DNA from 3 places in the Pseudomonas viridinivis genome. Region 1 is predicted to be linked to each of the others. Evidence: predicted binding sites of a transcription regulator. Region 1 holds the regulator's gene; each other region holds the start of a gene.
The links. Region 1 encodes sigma-54, which starts transcription at its own class of promoters, with help from an activator protein. Its sites were predicted from a motif close to ANTGGCATNNANNTTGCTNT; they were not measured.
Positions count from the first base shown of each region.

Region 2: glnA (glutamate--ammonia ligase) is a predicted target of sigma-54. The motif match lies at 1,921-1,940, and genes of this name have one in related genera.
Region 3: glnK (P-II family nitrogen regulator) is a predicted target of sigma-54. The motif match lies at 3,267-3,286, and genes of this name have one in related genera.

Region 1 covers NZ_CP151076.1:5,176,629-5,181,074, forward strand. The annotation lists gene lptA (lipopolysaccharide transport periplasmic protein LptA) at 1-410, shown strand, start outside; gene lptB (LPS export ABC transporter ATP-binding protein) at 411-1,136, shown strand; gene AABC73_RS24010 (RNA polymerase factor sigma-54) at 1,322-2,815, shown strand; gene raiA (ribosome-associated translation inhibitor RaiA) at 2,949-3,257, shown strand; gene ptsN (PTS IIA-like nitrogen regulatory protein PtsN) at 3,270-3,734, shown strand; gene rapZ (RNase adapter RapZ) at 3,737-4,446, shown strand, end outside.
Region 2 covers NZ_CP151076.1:109,693-114,138, forward strand. The annotation lists gene typA (translational GTPase TypA) at 1-106, opposite strand, end outside; gene thiI (tRNA uracil 4-sulfurtransferase ThiI) at 252-1,706, opposite strand; gene glnA (glutamate--ammonia ligase) at 2,040-3,446, shown strand; partial or broken gene ltrA (group II intron reverse transcriptase/maturase) at 3,936-4,446, shown strand, end outside.
Region 3 covers NZ_CP151076.1:5,937,405-5,941,850, forward strand. The annotation lists gene AABC73_RS27700 (HAD family hydrolase) at 1-187, shown strand, start outside; gene sutA (transcriptional regulator SutA) at 341-667, opposite strand; gene AABC73_RS27710 (secondary thiamine-phosphate synthase enzyme YjbQ) at 768-1,193, opposite strand; gene AABC73_RS27715 (ammonium transporter) at 1,351-2,688, opposite strand; gene glnK (P-II family nitrogen regulator) at 2,722-3,060, opposite strand; gene AABC73_RS27725 (accessory factor UbiK family protein) at 3,478-3,750, shown strand; gene AABC73_RS27730 (PLP-dependent cysteine synthase family protein) at 3,857-4,446, opposite strand, start outside.

The sequences.
Region 1 (4,446 bases):
AAAAAGGCGTGGCCACCTACAAGGGCAACGTCATCATCACGCAGGGCTCGATGAAGATCACCGGCAACACCGTGACCATTACCCGTAACGCTCAGGGCGAAGTCGACGTGTTCACCTCCGTTGGCAACCTGGCTTATTACGAGCAGAAGCCCTCGGTGGACAAGCCAATCGTTCAGGCCTACGCGATCACCATTCAATACTACGCGGCGCAGGATCGCATCGTATTGATCGACAAGGCCAAGGTCATCAATGACGGCAACACGTCCGAAGGCGAGAAAATCGTCTACGACACCGTGAAGCAGATCGTCAGCGCCGGCCGTGCCAATGGCAACAAGGTCACCGCACCTCGTCCGCGTATCGACATGGTTATCCAGCCGAAAAAGAAAACCGACCAGCAGAAGGCCCAGTAAATGGCGACGCTGAAAGCCCAGCATTTGGCTAAAAGCTACAAGGGCCGTCAGGTCGTACGCGATGTGAGCCTGTCGATCGACAGTGGGCAAATAGTTGGCCTGCTCGGGCCTAACGGTGCCGGCAAGACAACCTGCTTCTACATGATCGTTGGCCTGGTTCAGGCCGATCAGGGCCGCGTCCTGATCGACGACCTGGACGTCAGCCACCAGCCGATGCACGGCCGCGCGCGCGCAGGTATCGGTTATCTTCCCCAGGAAGCATCGATCTTTCGCAAGCTTTCGGTAGCCGACAACATCATGGCGATCCTTGAAACCCGCAAGGAGCTGGACGGCACCGCGCGCCGCAAAGAACTGGAAAGCCTGTTGCAGGAATTCCACATCAGCCATATCCGCGACAACCTGGGCATGAGCCTGTCCGGTGGTGAACGTCGCCGGGTGGAAATCGCCCGCGCGCTGGCCACTTCGCCGAAATTCATCCTGCTCGACGAACCCTTCGCCGGCGTGGACCCGATTTCGGTAGGGGATATCAAGCAGATCATTCATCACCTGAAAGCCAAGGGTATCGGCGTTCTGATCACCGATCACAACGTCCGCGAAACCCTGGATATCTGCGAAACCGCTTACATCGTCAACGATGGGCAACTGATCGCCGAAGGCGATTCGGAAACCATTCTGGCTAACCAGCTGGTGAAAGAGGTTTACCTCGGTCACGAGTTCCGCCTGTAATTGCTGCGGTGTCCCGCTTCCCCAAGCGAGCAATGCCCGAGTGCTTTCAATGATGATGCATTAATTGCCATCACACTCTAGGCAAACACTTCGGTTTCAGGCATATAATTTGCTTATGTAGGCGCCCCGGCGCCCTGATAGTGGATGGCGCACGTGCGCCGGCGAATAAGGTGTTAGCCCCAGCCATGAAACCATCGCTAGTCTTGAGAATGGGCCAGCAGCTGACGATGACACCGCAGCTGCAACAGGCCATCCGCTTACTCCAGCTGTCGACTCTGGATCTCCAACAGGAGATTCAAGAGGCGCTGGAATCCAACCCCATGCTGGAACGCCAGGAAGAAGGCGACGATTTCGACAACGCCGATCCACTGGCTGACAGTATCGAGCAAAAGCCAAATCCTGATGTTCAGGAGCCGACATATCAGGAACCCGCCCCGACGGTCGACAACCTGGAAGAAGGCGAATGGAACGAGCGCATTCCCAACGAACTGCCGGTCGACACGGCCTGGGAGGACGTTTATCAGACCAGCGCCAGCAGCCTGCCCAGCAATGACGACGACGAATGGGACTTCACCACCCGCACATCCGTCGGTGAAAGCCTGCAGAGCCACCTGCTCTGGCAGTTGAACCTGGCGCCGATGTCCGACACTGATCGCCTGATTGCCGTGACGCTGATCGACTGCATCAACAATCAGGGTTATCTGGACGAAACACTCGAAGAAATTCTCGACGCCTTCGATCCCGAACTCGATATCGAGCTTGATGAGATCGAAGCCGTTCTGCACCGCATCCAGCAGTTTGAACCCGCCGGTATCGGCGCGCGCAATCTCAGCGAATGCCTGATGCTGCAACTGCGCCAACTGCCTGCCAAGACCCGCTGGCTCGCCGAAGCCCAGCGTCTGGTCAGCGACTTCATCGACCTGCTGGGCAGTCGCGACTATGGCCAGCTGATGCGTCGCATGAAACTCAAGGAAGACGAGCTGCGCCAGGTCATCGAACTGGTGCAGAGCCTCAACCCACGGCCGGGCTCGCAAATCGAATCCGCCGAAGCCGAATATGTCGTCCCCGACGTCATTGTGCGCAAGGATAACGAGCGCTGGCTGGTTGAACTTAATCAAGAGTCGGTCCCTCGCCTGCGCGTGAACCCGCAATACGCCGGGTTCGTACGCCGCGCCGATACCAGCGCCGACAACACCTTCATGCGCAATCAGTTGCAGGAGGCCCGCTGGTTCATCAAGAGCCTGCAGAGCCGCAACGAAACACTCATGAAGGTCGCCACGCAGATCGTCGAGCATCAGCGCGGCTTCCTCGAATACGGCGACGAAGCGATGAAGCCGCTGGTCCTGCATGACATCGCTGAAGCGGTCGGCATGCACGAATCGACGATTTCCCGCGTGACCACGCAAAAATTCATGCATACGCCACGTGGTATCTACGAACTGAAATATTTCTTTTCGAGCCACGTAAGCACCTCCGAGGGCGGTGAGTGTTCGTCCACAGCGATTCGCGCGATCATCAAAAAACTGGTTGCAGCGGAAAATCAGAAAAAGCCGTTGAGTGACAGCAAGATCGCTGGTTTACTGGAGGCACAAGGCATTCAGGTAGCTCGCCGCACAGTTGCTAAATACCGCGAATCACTTGGGATCGCGCCATCGAGCGAGCGCAAGCGACTGATATGACGATCGAGGCCGTGTAAAACGTAGCGAGCCAAGCCCGCACCCGTTTTTATGCAGCCCCGCCTGAAGCCATAGCGTTCCAGTGGCAGGTATTTCAACCTGCCTCTTTATGCACTGGCAACGAAGGAGAAGCTGTATGCAAGTCAACATCAGTGGACACCAATTAGAAGTGACCAAGCCCCTGCGCGAATACATCGAGCTGAAACTCAAGAAGCTCGAGGGGCATTTTGACAAGATTACCAATGTGCAGGTAACGATGGCGGTCGAGAAACTGAAACAGAAGATCGAAGCCACGCTGCATATCCACGGTGGGGAGGTCGTAGCTAACGCAGAACATGACGACATGTATGCGGCGATCGATCTGCTCACTGACAAGCTGGACCGACAATTGCTAAAGCATAAGGAAAAGCAGCAGAACATCCTTAAAGGTGCGACAGCTCGCTAACACTCCCAACCCATGATCCGACTCGAAAACATCCTGACCCCTGGCCGTTCACTCGTGAACGTGCCGGGCGGCAGTAAGAAACGCGTACTTGAACAGATTGCCAATCTGATCGGCAGAGAAGTGCCTGATCTGGATTCGCAAACCGTGTTCGAAAGCCTTGTTGCCCGAGAAAAACTCGGTTCTACCGGCTTTGGCAATGGCATCGCCATCCCGCATTGTCGCCTGAAGGGTTGTCACTCGCCCATCAGTGCGTTGCTGCACCTGGACGCACCTGTTGATTTCGATGCCATTGATGGTGCGCCTGTGGACCTGCTGTTTGTCCTGCTGGTCCCGGAAGCTGCCACCGATGCACACCTGGAGCTGTTGCGCCAAATCGCCAGCATGCTTGATCGCAAAGAAGTGCGTGACCGCCTGCGCAGCGCCGAAAGCAATGAAGCGCTTTATCAGGTGGTACTGGACGAGCAGAACGGGCATTAACCATGCGCATGATTATCGTCAGTGGCCGTTCAGGCTCCGGCAAGAGTACGGCCCTGGATGTATTGGAGGACAGCGGCTTCTACTGCGTTGATAACCTCCCCGCCGGCCTGCTGCCTGAGCTTGCTGAGCGCGCGCTGATCAATACGGAACTGGCTGAGCCGCTGCTTGCCGTTTCCATCGACGCGCGCAATCTGCCAAGCCACCTGACCCGCTTCCCGCAAATGCTTGAAGAAGTACGCTCGCGTAACATTCAGTGCGATGTGCTGTATCTGGACGCTGACGAAGCAACCCTCTTCAAGCGTTTCTCTGAAACCCGTCGCCGCCATCCGCTGAGCACCGCAAATCGCTCGCTCGCCGAGGCGATCCGGGACGAAACCACCTTGCTGGGCCCGATCATCGATCTGGCCGATCTGAAGATCAACACCACGCACCTGAATCTCTATCAGCTGCGCGACACGCTGAAACTGCGCCTGCTGAACAAGCCGGAACCGGGCACTGCATTCCTGATCGAGTCGTTTGGCTTCAAGCGCGGCATGCCGGTGGATGCCGATCTGGTTTTCGATGTCCGCTGCCTGCCCAATCCCTACTGGAAGCCGGAACTGCGCGAACAGTCGGGCCTCGACCAGCCAGTTATCGACTACCTTGCTGCGCAGCCCGACGTCGAGGAAATGTTCCAGGACATTTTCACCTACCTCAACAAATGGCTACCCCG
Region 2 (4,446 bases), 1.2 Mb from region 1:
CGCCGCGTTCCAGAGTGCCGGATTGACGCAAGAGTTTGTCTACCAGGGTGGTTTTACCATGGTCAACGTGAGCAATGATGGCGATGTTGCGTAGATTTTCGATCACTTGTGTATCTCGATCAGAGGATTCGGTCAGCTGAATAAATCTAGACAGCTATTTATAACGTTAGAGTCGGCCAAAAGCCGTTACGGCTAGACGACTGGCGTCGGGGGGCCGGTGACGCAAGCCACAGGCAAACAGCCCCGGGCACTTAGCTCGGTCGATAAACGCGCACATTGGCATGCCCCTCACTGAGCAAATGATGAGCATGCAGGCGACTCATGACGCCTTTGTCGCAATACAACAGGTACTGGCGCGTGTTATCCAGTTCCTTGAAGCGGCTGTTCAATGCATAGAACGGCAGCGCCTGTATTTCAATGCCAGACAATTGCAGCGGCTGGTCTTCCTGGGCATCCGGATGCCGGATGTCGATGACGACCTGGCCTGCCAGCGCTTGACTGACTTCCTCTATCTCGATGCTGCGGCTCAAATCGTCGATTACCCGATCGATCGAGACCAGCTTGGCATTCTCCAGCGCTCGCTCGAGAATCGCCATGTCGAACTGCTGTTCTTCGTACTCAACGCGGTTGCGCTTGGCGTTGGTCTTGGGGTTGATCGAAATCACCCCGCAATACTCAGGCATGTGCTTGGCGAAATCGGCAGTGCCAATTTCAACCGCCTGATCGACGATGTCCTGCTTGTGGCTGGTGATCAACGGGCGCAAGACCAGCTTGTCAGTGGCCGCATCGATCAGCGACAGGTTCGGCAGCGTCTGGCTGGCCACCTGGGAAATCGCTTCGCCGGTTACCAGCACGTCGATTTCCAGGCGATCAGCAATAGAGGATGCAGCGCGCAACATCATACGCTTCAAAACTACACCCATATGACTGTTATCGACTTTCTGCAGAATTTCTCCGAGAACTTCCTCGAAAGGAACGCTGACAAACAGCACTCTTTGCGAACTGCCGTACTTCTTCCAGATGAAATGCGCGACTTCCATCACGCCCAGTTCGTGGGCGCGGCCGCCCAGGTTGAAGAAGCAGAAGTGCGCCATAAGCCCGCGCCGCATGACCTGATAGGCCGCGACTGTCGAATCGAAACCGCCGGACATCAACACCAGGGTCTGCTCGAGCGCGCCCAGTGGATATCCGCCGATGCTGTTGTGCTGGCTGTGAATCACAAATAACCGTTGGTCGCGAATTTCCATCCGCACTTCGATTTCCGGCTTTTTCAGGTCGATCCCGGCAGCGCCACACTCGATCCGCAGCTTGCTGCCGACGTATTTCTCGACGTCCATCGAGCTGAACGAATGCTTGCCGGCACGCTTGCAGCGCACGGAAAAAATCTTCCCCGGCAGCAGGTCGGCGTAGTGCAGTTTGCACTTGGCCAGGATGTCGTCCATGTCGCCCAGCGGGTATTCAGCCACCTGCAGGAAGTTGGCGATGCCGGGCATGCAACTAAGGCGCTCAGTCATCTCGTGCAGGGTCTTGGGCTCAGTGACACGCGTCTGAACCTCAAGATTGTCCCACACGCCTCCCACCACCAGTGCCGGGTCCAGGTCGCGGAGCACGGTACGGATGTTCTTGGCCAGCTGGCGGATGAATTGCTTGCGCACCGGCCGGCTTTTAATAGTGATTTCTGGGAAGACTTTTACGATTAGTTTCATGTAAACAGCGCGCGAGGTGCCAGCCGAAAAAGAGGGGGCGGGATTATAGCGGAAATTGCTCAAGGTTTAACCAGTTATCGTGCAACCAATCATCGACGCACCAAAACGGACCTGGCGACTAGTTGCCCGCATCATTAAGGTGCGTGCGGATTAGTTAAAATCGGTTTTCCCCCCTATAAAGAGCGTGTTTGACGCAAAAAACCCAACACGGGGCACTGGCATGCAATTTGCTCCCTTGTGAGGCAGGTTGCCTTAGCCGAGTATTCGCGCCGGCATCACCCAAATTCTAAGGGCCTAAACCATAAAACGGCCCGAAGCCACCCGGAGGACACCATGTCGAAGTCGGTTCAACTCATCAAAGATCATGACGTTAAGTGGATTGATCTGCGCTTCACGGACACCAAAGGCACTCAGCATCACGTGACCATGCCGGCTCGCGACGCGCTGGATGAAGATTTCTTTGAAATCGGCAAAATGTTCGACGGCTCCTCCATTGCTGGCTGGAAAGGCATCGAAGCTTCCGACATGATCCTGATGCCGGACGACAGCACAGCCGTGCTTGACCCGTTCACCGAAGAGCCAACCATCATCCTGGTTTGCGACATCATCGAACCTTCGACCATGCAAGGCTATGACCGTGACCCACGCGCCATCGCTCACCGTGCCGAGGAATACCTGAAGTCCACCGGTATCGGCGACACCGTATTTGTTGGTCCGGAACCAGAATTCTTCATCTTCGACGAAGTGAAGTTCAAGTCCGACATCTCTGGCTCCATGTTCAAGATCTTCTCCGAACAAGGTTCGTGGATGTCTGACCAGGACGTCGAAGGCGGCAACAAAGGCCACCGTCCAGGCGTGAAAGGCGGCTACTTCCCGGTTCCGCCGTTCGACCATGACCACGAAATCCGTACCTCCATGTGTAATGCCATGGAAGAAATGGGTCTGGTCATCGAAGTTCACCACCACGAAGTGGCGACTGCCGGTCAGAACGAAATCGGCGTCAAGTTCAACACGCTGGTCAAGAAGGCTGACGAAGTTCAGACCCTCAAGTACTGCGTACACAACGTTGCCGACGCTTACGGCCGCACCGCTACCTTCATGCCTAAGCCTTTGTACGGCGATAACGGTTCGGGTATGCACGTTCACATGTCCATCTCCAAAGATGGCAAGAACACCTTCGCTGGTGAAGGTTATGCCGGCCTGTCCGACACCGCCCTGTTCTTCATCGGCGGCATCATCAAGCACGGTAAGGCACTGAACGGCTTCACCAACCCGTCGACCAACTCCTACAAGCGTCTGGTCCCAGGTTTCGAAGCTCCGGTAATGCTGGCCTACTCGGCTCGTAACCGTTCCGCTTCCATCCGTATTCCTTACGTGTCGAGCCCTAAAGCTCGCCGTATCGAAGCGCGCTTCCCGGATCCAGCAGCCAACCCGTACCTGGGCTTCGCTGCACTGTTGATGGCTGGCCTGGACGGCATCCAGAACAAGATCCACCCTGGCGACGCAGCTGACAAAAACCTGTATGACCTGCCGCCTGAAGAGGCCAAAGAGATCCCACAAGTTTGCGGCAGCCTGAAAGAAGCCCTGGAAGAGCTGGACAAAGGTCGTGCGTTCCTGACCAAAGGCGGCGTTTTCAGCGACGACTTCATCGACGCTTACATCGCTCTGAAAAGCGAAGAAGAAATCAAAGTTCGCACCTTTGTACACCCACTGGAATACGAGCTGTACTACAGCTGCTGATCCAGTCACGTCAGCGGTTTTGACGTAACAAGAGGCCTCCTTCGGGAGGCCTTTTTTATGGTGCGCCAGGCATGGCGCGTAGCGCCGTGACTGGCGCTGTTTAGCTCACTGTGGTGGTGAGCCAAACGACTTGGAGGTGAAAGTCCTCTACACACCCGGCAAGGGGAAGTGTTAGCCAGAGGCAAGGGTGTCGCGGGTGACTGCGAATCTGAAGGAAGCCCGAGGCAAAATGCTGGCCTGACGAACAGGAAGCGGATGAGGCGGCACAGTGGGGTAAGACGGCCATAATCGTCAAAGCCCAATACTTGCACGGAACGCTGTGACGTATATCCGACAGGCATAAGCAGGAAGGTCGCGCGAATTACCCTGGGAGATCTGCATGCTTGCCACTGTGCTACCGAGCGCCGAGAGGCGACGGGATGAGTGTGCAGAAGTCAGCTGAAGCCGTAGTAATCGCCGTAACCGGGCCGATGAAGGGCCGAACAGGTTATGCCGCCAGTAGACGTCAGAGTCTCGTCGAATGTCCGAAAAGCAGAAATCTCTCGACAAGAGGGCTGTAACCCCAAGTTCTGGACAGAATCCAGGGCTTGCGGCTGGCAGTGCGCAGGCATCGGCGGCGTCTGTGACGTGGACGAACGCGGAGCCGGACACGCTGATGGAGCGGGTGCTTGCACCCGCCAACCTGCGGCGTGCGTATCAACGCGTGGTCAGCAACAAGGGCGCACCGGGTGCCGACGGCATGACGGTGGAGCAACTGGCGGACTACACGAATCAGTATTGGCCGATCCTCAAGGCTCGGTTGCTGGCCGGCGAGTATCACCCGCAAGGTGTGCGCGCCGTCGAAATCCCTAAACCCAAAGGTGGAACACGGCAGCTAGGCATCCCCTGTGTCGTGGACCGTCTGATCCAACAGGCTTTGCTACAGCAGCTCACGCCGATTTTCGATCCTCTGTTCTCGGATTACAGCTACGGTTTTCGTCCGGGTAGAAGCGCTCATCAA
Region 3 (4,446 bases), 760 kb from region 1:
CGCTGATCCGGCGCATGCCGTGCATATCGGCGATCACCCCGGCGATGACATTGCAGGCGCCCAGCAGGCCGGCATGCGCGCCATCTGGTACAACCCGCAGGGCAAACCCTGGGAAGCCGAAAAAGCCCCGGATGCCGAAATCAGCAGCCTGACGCAATTGCCGGATGTGTTGCGACGTTGGAGCTGACCCCGTTGGAGCGAGGCTTGCGCGCGAATCGGACGCCTCGGTAACGCAGGCACACCGCGTTATCGTTATTTCGCGGGCAAGCCTCCAACAAGATAAACGCGCAAAAAAAACCCGCAGCGACAGCGGGCTTTTTTTCAAGCGGCAACCGACACCTTAAATCGGGCGGCTACCGTATTTGTTGTCGGGCTTCTTGGGAGGATCGGCGACCACGTTGGCTTCCACTTCCTGAACCTTGCCGCCTCGGGCGAGGAACTCTTCCATAGCGCGGGCCAGAGCATCACGCTCTTTGTTTTTGGCTTCTACGCTAGGCAGCTCATCAACCGAGACTGCAGCCTTGGCTTTTCCCTTGGCTGGAGTGACGGAAGCTTCGACGCTGTCATCAACTTCAGCGCCATCGTCTTCGGCAGCAGCTACAAGCTCCTCACCGTCCTCTTCACCTTCCAGATCGTCAACCAGATCGTCGTTGTCGTCGTCGCTCATGTTCTACCTCATGACTTGCGAAAGCAGATTAGTTATAGCCCAGCTGCGCCCGTTTTCGAATGCGGCCGGAAAAAATTCAACATCGCGCTGAGCTCAGCGATCACGCCTTCTCACCCTGCAAGGTGGCGAGGACGTTGCGAGCACCGCCAACATCGCGATGCTCACCAAGATAAACACCTTGCCAGGTGCCCAGCGCCAATCGCCCTGCCGTTACCGGCAACGTCAACTGGCAGCCTAGCAAACTGGCCTTGAAGTGCGCTGGCAGGTCGTCAGGTCCTTCGTCGTCATGTTCAAAGCCGTCCACGCCCTGAGGTGCCAGACGGTTGAAATAGCGTTCGAAGTCGCGACGCACAGCCGGATCGGCGTTCTCGTTGATGGTCAACGAAGCCGAGGTATGCTGCAGCCACAAATGCAACAGACCCACTCGACAACCGCGCAGCTCGGGCAAGCCTGCCAGTATCTCGTCGGTCACCAGATGGAACCCACGAGGCCTGGCCCGCAGGGTAATCCTGGTCTGTTGCCACATACAGTTCTCCGCACGTTCGGCGCGCATTCTAACGCGCTGGTAGAAAAAGCAAAGCGCGCAATAAACCGCCTTTCCTGTAAGGCATCCGCGATGCCCTCTATCGACAAACGCCAGACAAAAAAATGCCCGGCAAACCGGGCATTTTTTTTGCGCTGACTTACAAGTTGTAGCCACGCTCGTTGTGCTGCGCAAGGTCGAGGCCGACAGCTTCTTCTTCCTCGGTGATGCGCAGGCCCATGACCGCGTCCAGCACCTTGAGGATGATGAAGGTCACGATCGCGGTGTAGATGATCGTGAAGCCGACGCCTTTGCACTGGATCCAGACTTGTGCCGCGATGTCAGTCACGGTGCCGAAGCCGCCCAGAGCAGGGGCTGCGAATACACCGGTAAGGATCGCGCCGACGATACCGCCGATACCGTGTACGCCGAAGGCATCCAGGGAGTCGTCGTAGCCGAGCTTGCGCTTGAGGCTGGTGGCGCAGAAGAAGCAGATCACGCCTGCAGCCAGACCGATGATCAGAGCGCCCATCGGGCCAACAGTACCTGCGGCAGGAGTGACGGCAACCAGACCGGCAACCACACCCGAAGCGATGCCCAGGGCACTTGGCTTACCGTGGGTCAGCCACTCGGCGAACATCCAGCCCAGCGCAGCGGCAGCTGTCGCGATCTGGGTAACCAGCATCGCCATACCGGCAGTGCCGTTGGCCGCAGCAGCGGAACCGGCGTTGAAGCCGAACCAGCCTACCCAGAGCATTGCCGCGCCGACCAGGGTGTAACCCAGGTTGTGCGGAGCCATCGGGGTAGTCGGGAAACCTTTACGCTTGCCCAGTACCAGACAGGCAACCAGACCAGCCACACCCGCGTTGATGTGAACCACGGTGCCGCCTGCGAAGTCCAGGACGCCCCAGTCCCACAACAGACCACCGACGCCGCCCCAGACCATGTGCGCGATTGGCGCATAGACCAGCGTGAACCAGATGCCCATGAAGATCAGCATCGCGGAGAACTTCATGCGCTCTGCGAAGGCGCCGACGATCAACGCCGGGGTGATGATGGCGAATGTCATCTGAAAGGTGACGAACACCGCTTCAGGGAACAACGCAGCCGGGCCAGTGATGCTGGCTGGCGTGATGCCAGCGAGGAACGCTTTACCCATGCCACCGAAGAAGGAATTGAAGTTGACGACGCCGGCTTCCATACCCGTGGTATCGAACGCAATGCTGTAGCCGTAAACGACCCACAGGATGCTGATCAAACCAGTGATAGCGAAGCACTGCATCATCACGGAAAGAATGTTTTTCGACCGAACCATGCCGCCGTAGAACAGCGCGAGGCCGGGAATAGTCATGAACAGCACCAAGGCTGTCGAAGTCAGCATCCAGGCGGTGTCGCCTGAGTTGAGGACTGGGGCTGCCACTTCGTCCGCCGCCATGGCAAGGCCAGGGGTTACGAGGGACAACAGGGCTCCTAGCCCTGCGAATTGACGCAGAGTCATATTGTTTTCTCCTGGGGCGTTGGGGTTGGCGGCTTAGATTGCGTCGGTATCGGTTTCGCCCGTACGGATGCGAATAGCCTGTTCCAGATTGACCACGAAGATCTTGCCGTCACCAATCTTGCCGGTGTTGGCTGCTTTGGTTATCGCCTCGATAACCCGATCCAGATCCTTGTCATCAATGGCTACATCGATCTTCACCTTGGGAAGGAAGTCGACTACGTATTCCGCACCGCGATACAGCTCGGTGTGGCCTTTCTGACGTCCGAAGCCTTTGACTTCAGTGACGGTGATGCCCTGCACGCCGATTTCAGACAGCGACTCGCGCACGTCGTCCAGCTTGAACGGCTTAATGATTGCAGTGACTAGCTTCATGAAACTTTCTCCCGAATTGGTGGACTTGCCCCAGGAAAACAAACCCGACTCAAGTCTAAGCGCAGTGCCTGGCTTTGTAACGCGTCGGTCGCCTTAATAGAGGCCCGACCAACCCCAGAAACCGCTTCTGACGAAACACATCCCCGCTCCGCCTGCCGCACTGCCTTCGTCACAGCGACTGCTTCAGTGCATGGGTCATAAGCGTCTAAGCAGAAAGCTTGCCATCTCGTGATTTTTCATTGAATACAGGCCATTGACCCACTATCGCCCAGCCCCGGCCCCTTCCAGACGAGCGGAACGCACAACTACAGTGCGCGCGTGCACGCCACGATGCGCGATAACCGTGCATCCCCCGACCTGGATTGACTATAGACGCTGCGTGCTACACTGCCGTCCATCTGATTCAGGAACCTGACCATGCTCGCGCCCAAAGCTTTCCTCGATGCCCTGAGCGGCCACGCCTCGCGCTTGTTCAACGGCGAGACGCCGATCCCGCGCAATGAATTTGAAACCCAGTTCAAGGCCCTGCTGCAAAGCGGCTTCAGCAAACTGGATCTGGTCAGTCGTGAAGAGTTCGACAGCCAGATGGCCGTCCTCGCCCGCACCCGGGCACGCCTGGAAGCGCTGGAAGCCAAGGTTGCGGAGATGGAAGCGAACGCCGCGCCAAAGAATGGATCTGACACGCACTGAACCCGTACAAGCGAGGCTTGCCCGCGAACCAGGCACCTCGGTGCACCAGACTCACCCCGTTATCGTTCTTCGCGGGCAAGCCTCGCTCCCACGGATCGGTATTGACCTATCTGGCCGGCACCAACAAACGCTCCAGCTTGCGCGTATAAGGCGCGAGGTCCCCGATGGTGCGCGCGACCCATTGCGGGTCGTAGTAGGTGTCCAGATAACGCTCGCCGCTATCGCACATCAGCGTCACGACCGAGCCTTTCAAACCTTGCTCCTGCATCTGCAGCGCCACCGTCAGCGCGCCCCAGACGTTGGTACCGGTCGAGCCGCCGGGCTTTTTACCGAGCAGACGTTCCAGCCAAGCCAGCGTCGCGATGCTCGCGGCGTCAGGCACCTGCAACATGTCGTCAATCACACCGGGCAGAAACGAAGCCTCGACCTTGGGTCGGCCGATACCTTCAATGCGGCTGCCATGCTGGCTGGTCACACTGGTATCACCCGTTCGGTAGCTCTCATAGAAGACTGAATTCTCCGGATCCACCACGATCAGCCGCGTGTCATGCCCTTTGTAGCGGATGAAACGCCCAATCGTCGCCGACGTGCCACCGGTTCCGGCGCTCATCACGATCGCGGCGGGCACCGGATGCTCTTCGCCGCTCAACTGCTCGAAGATGCTGTCGGCAATATTGTTATTGCCGCGCCAGTCGG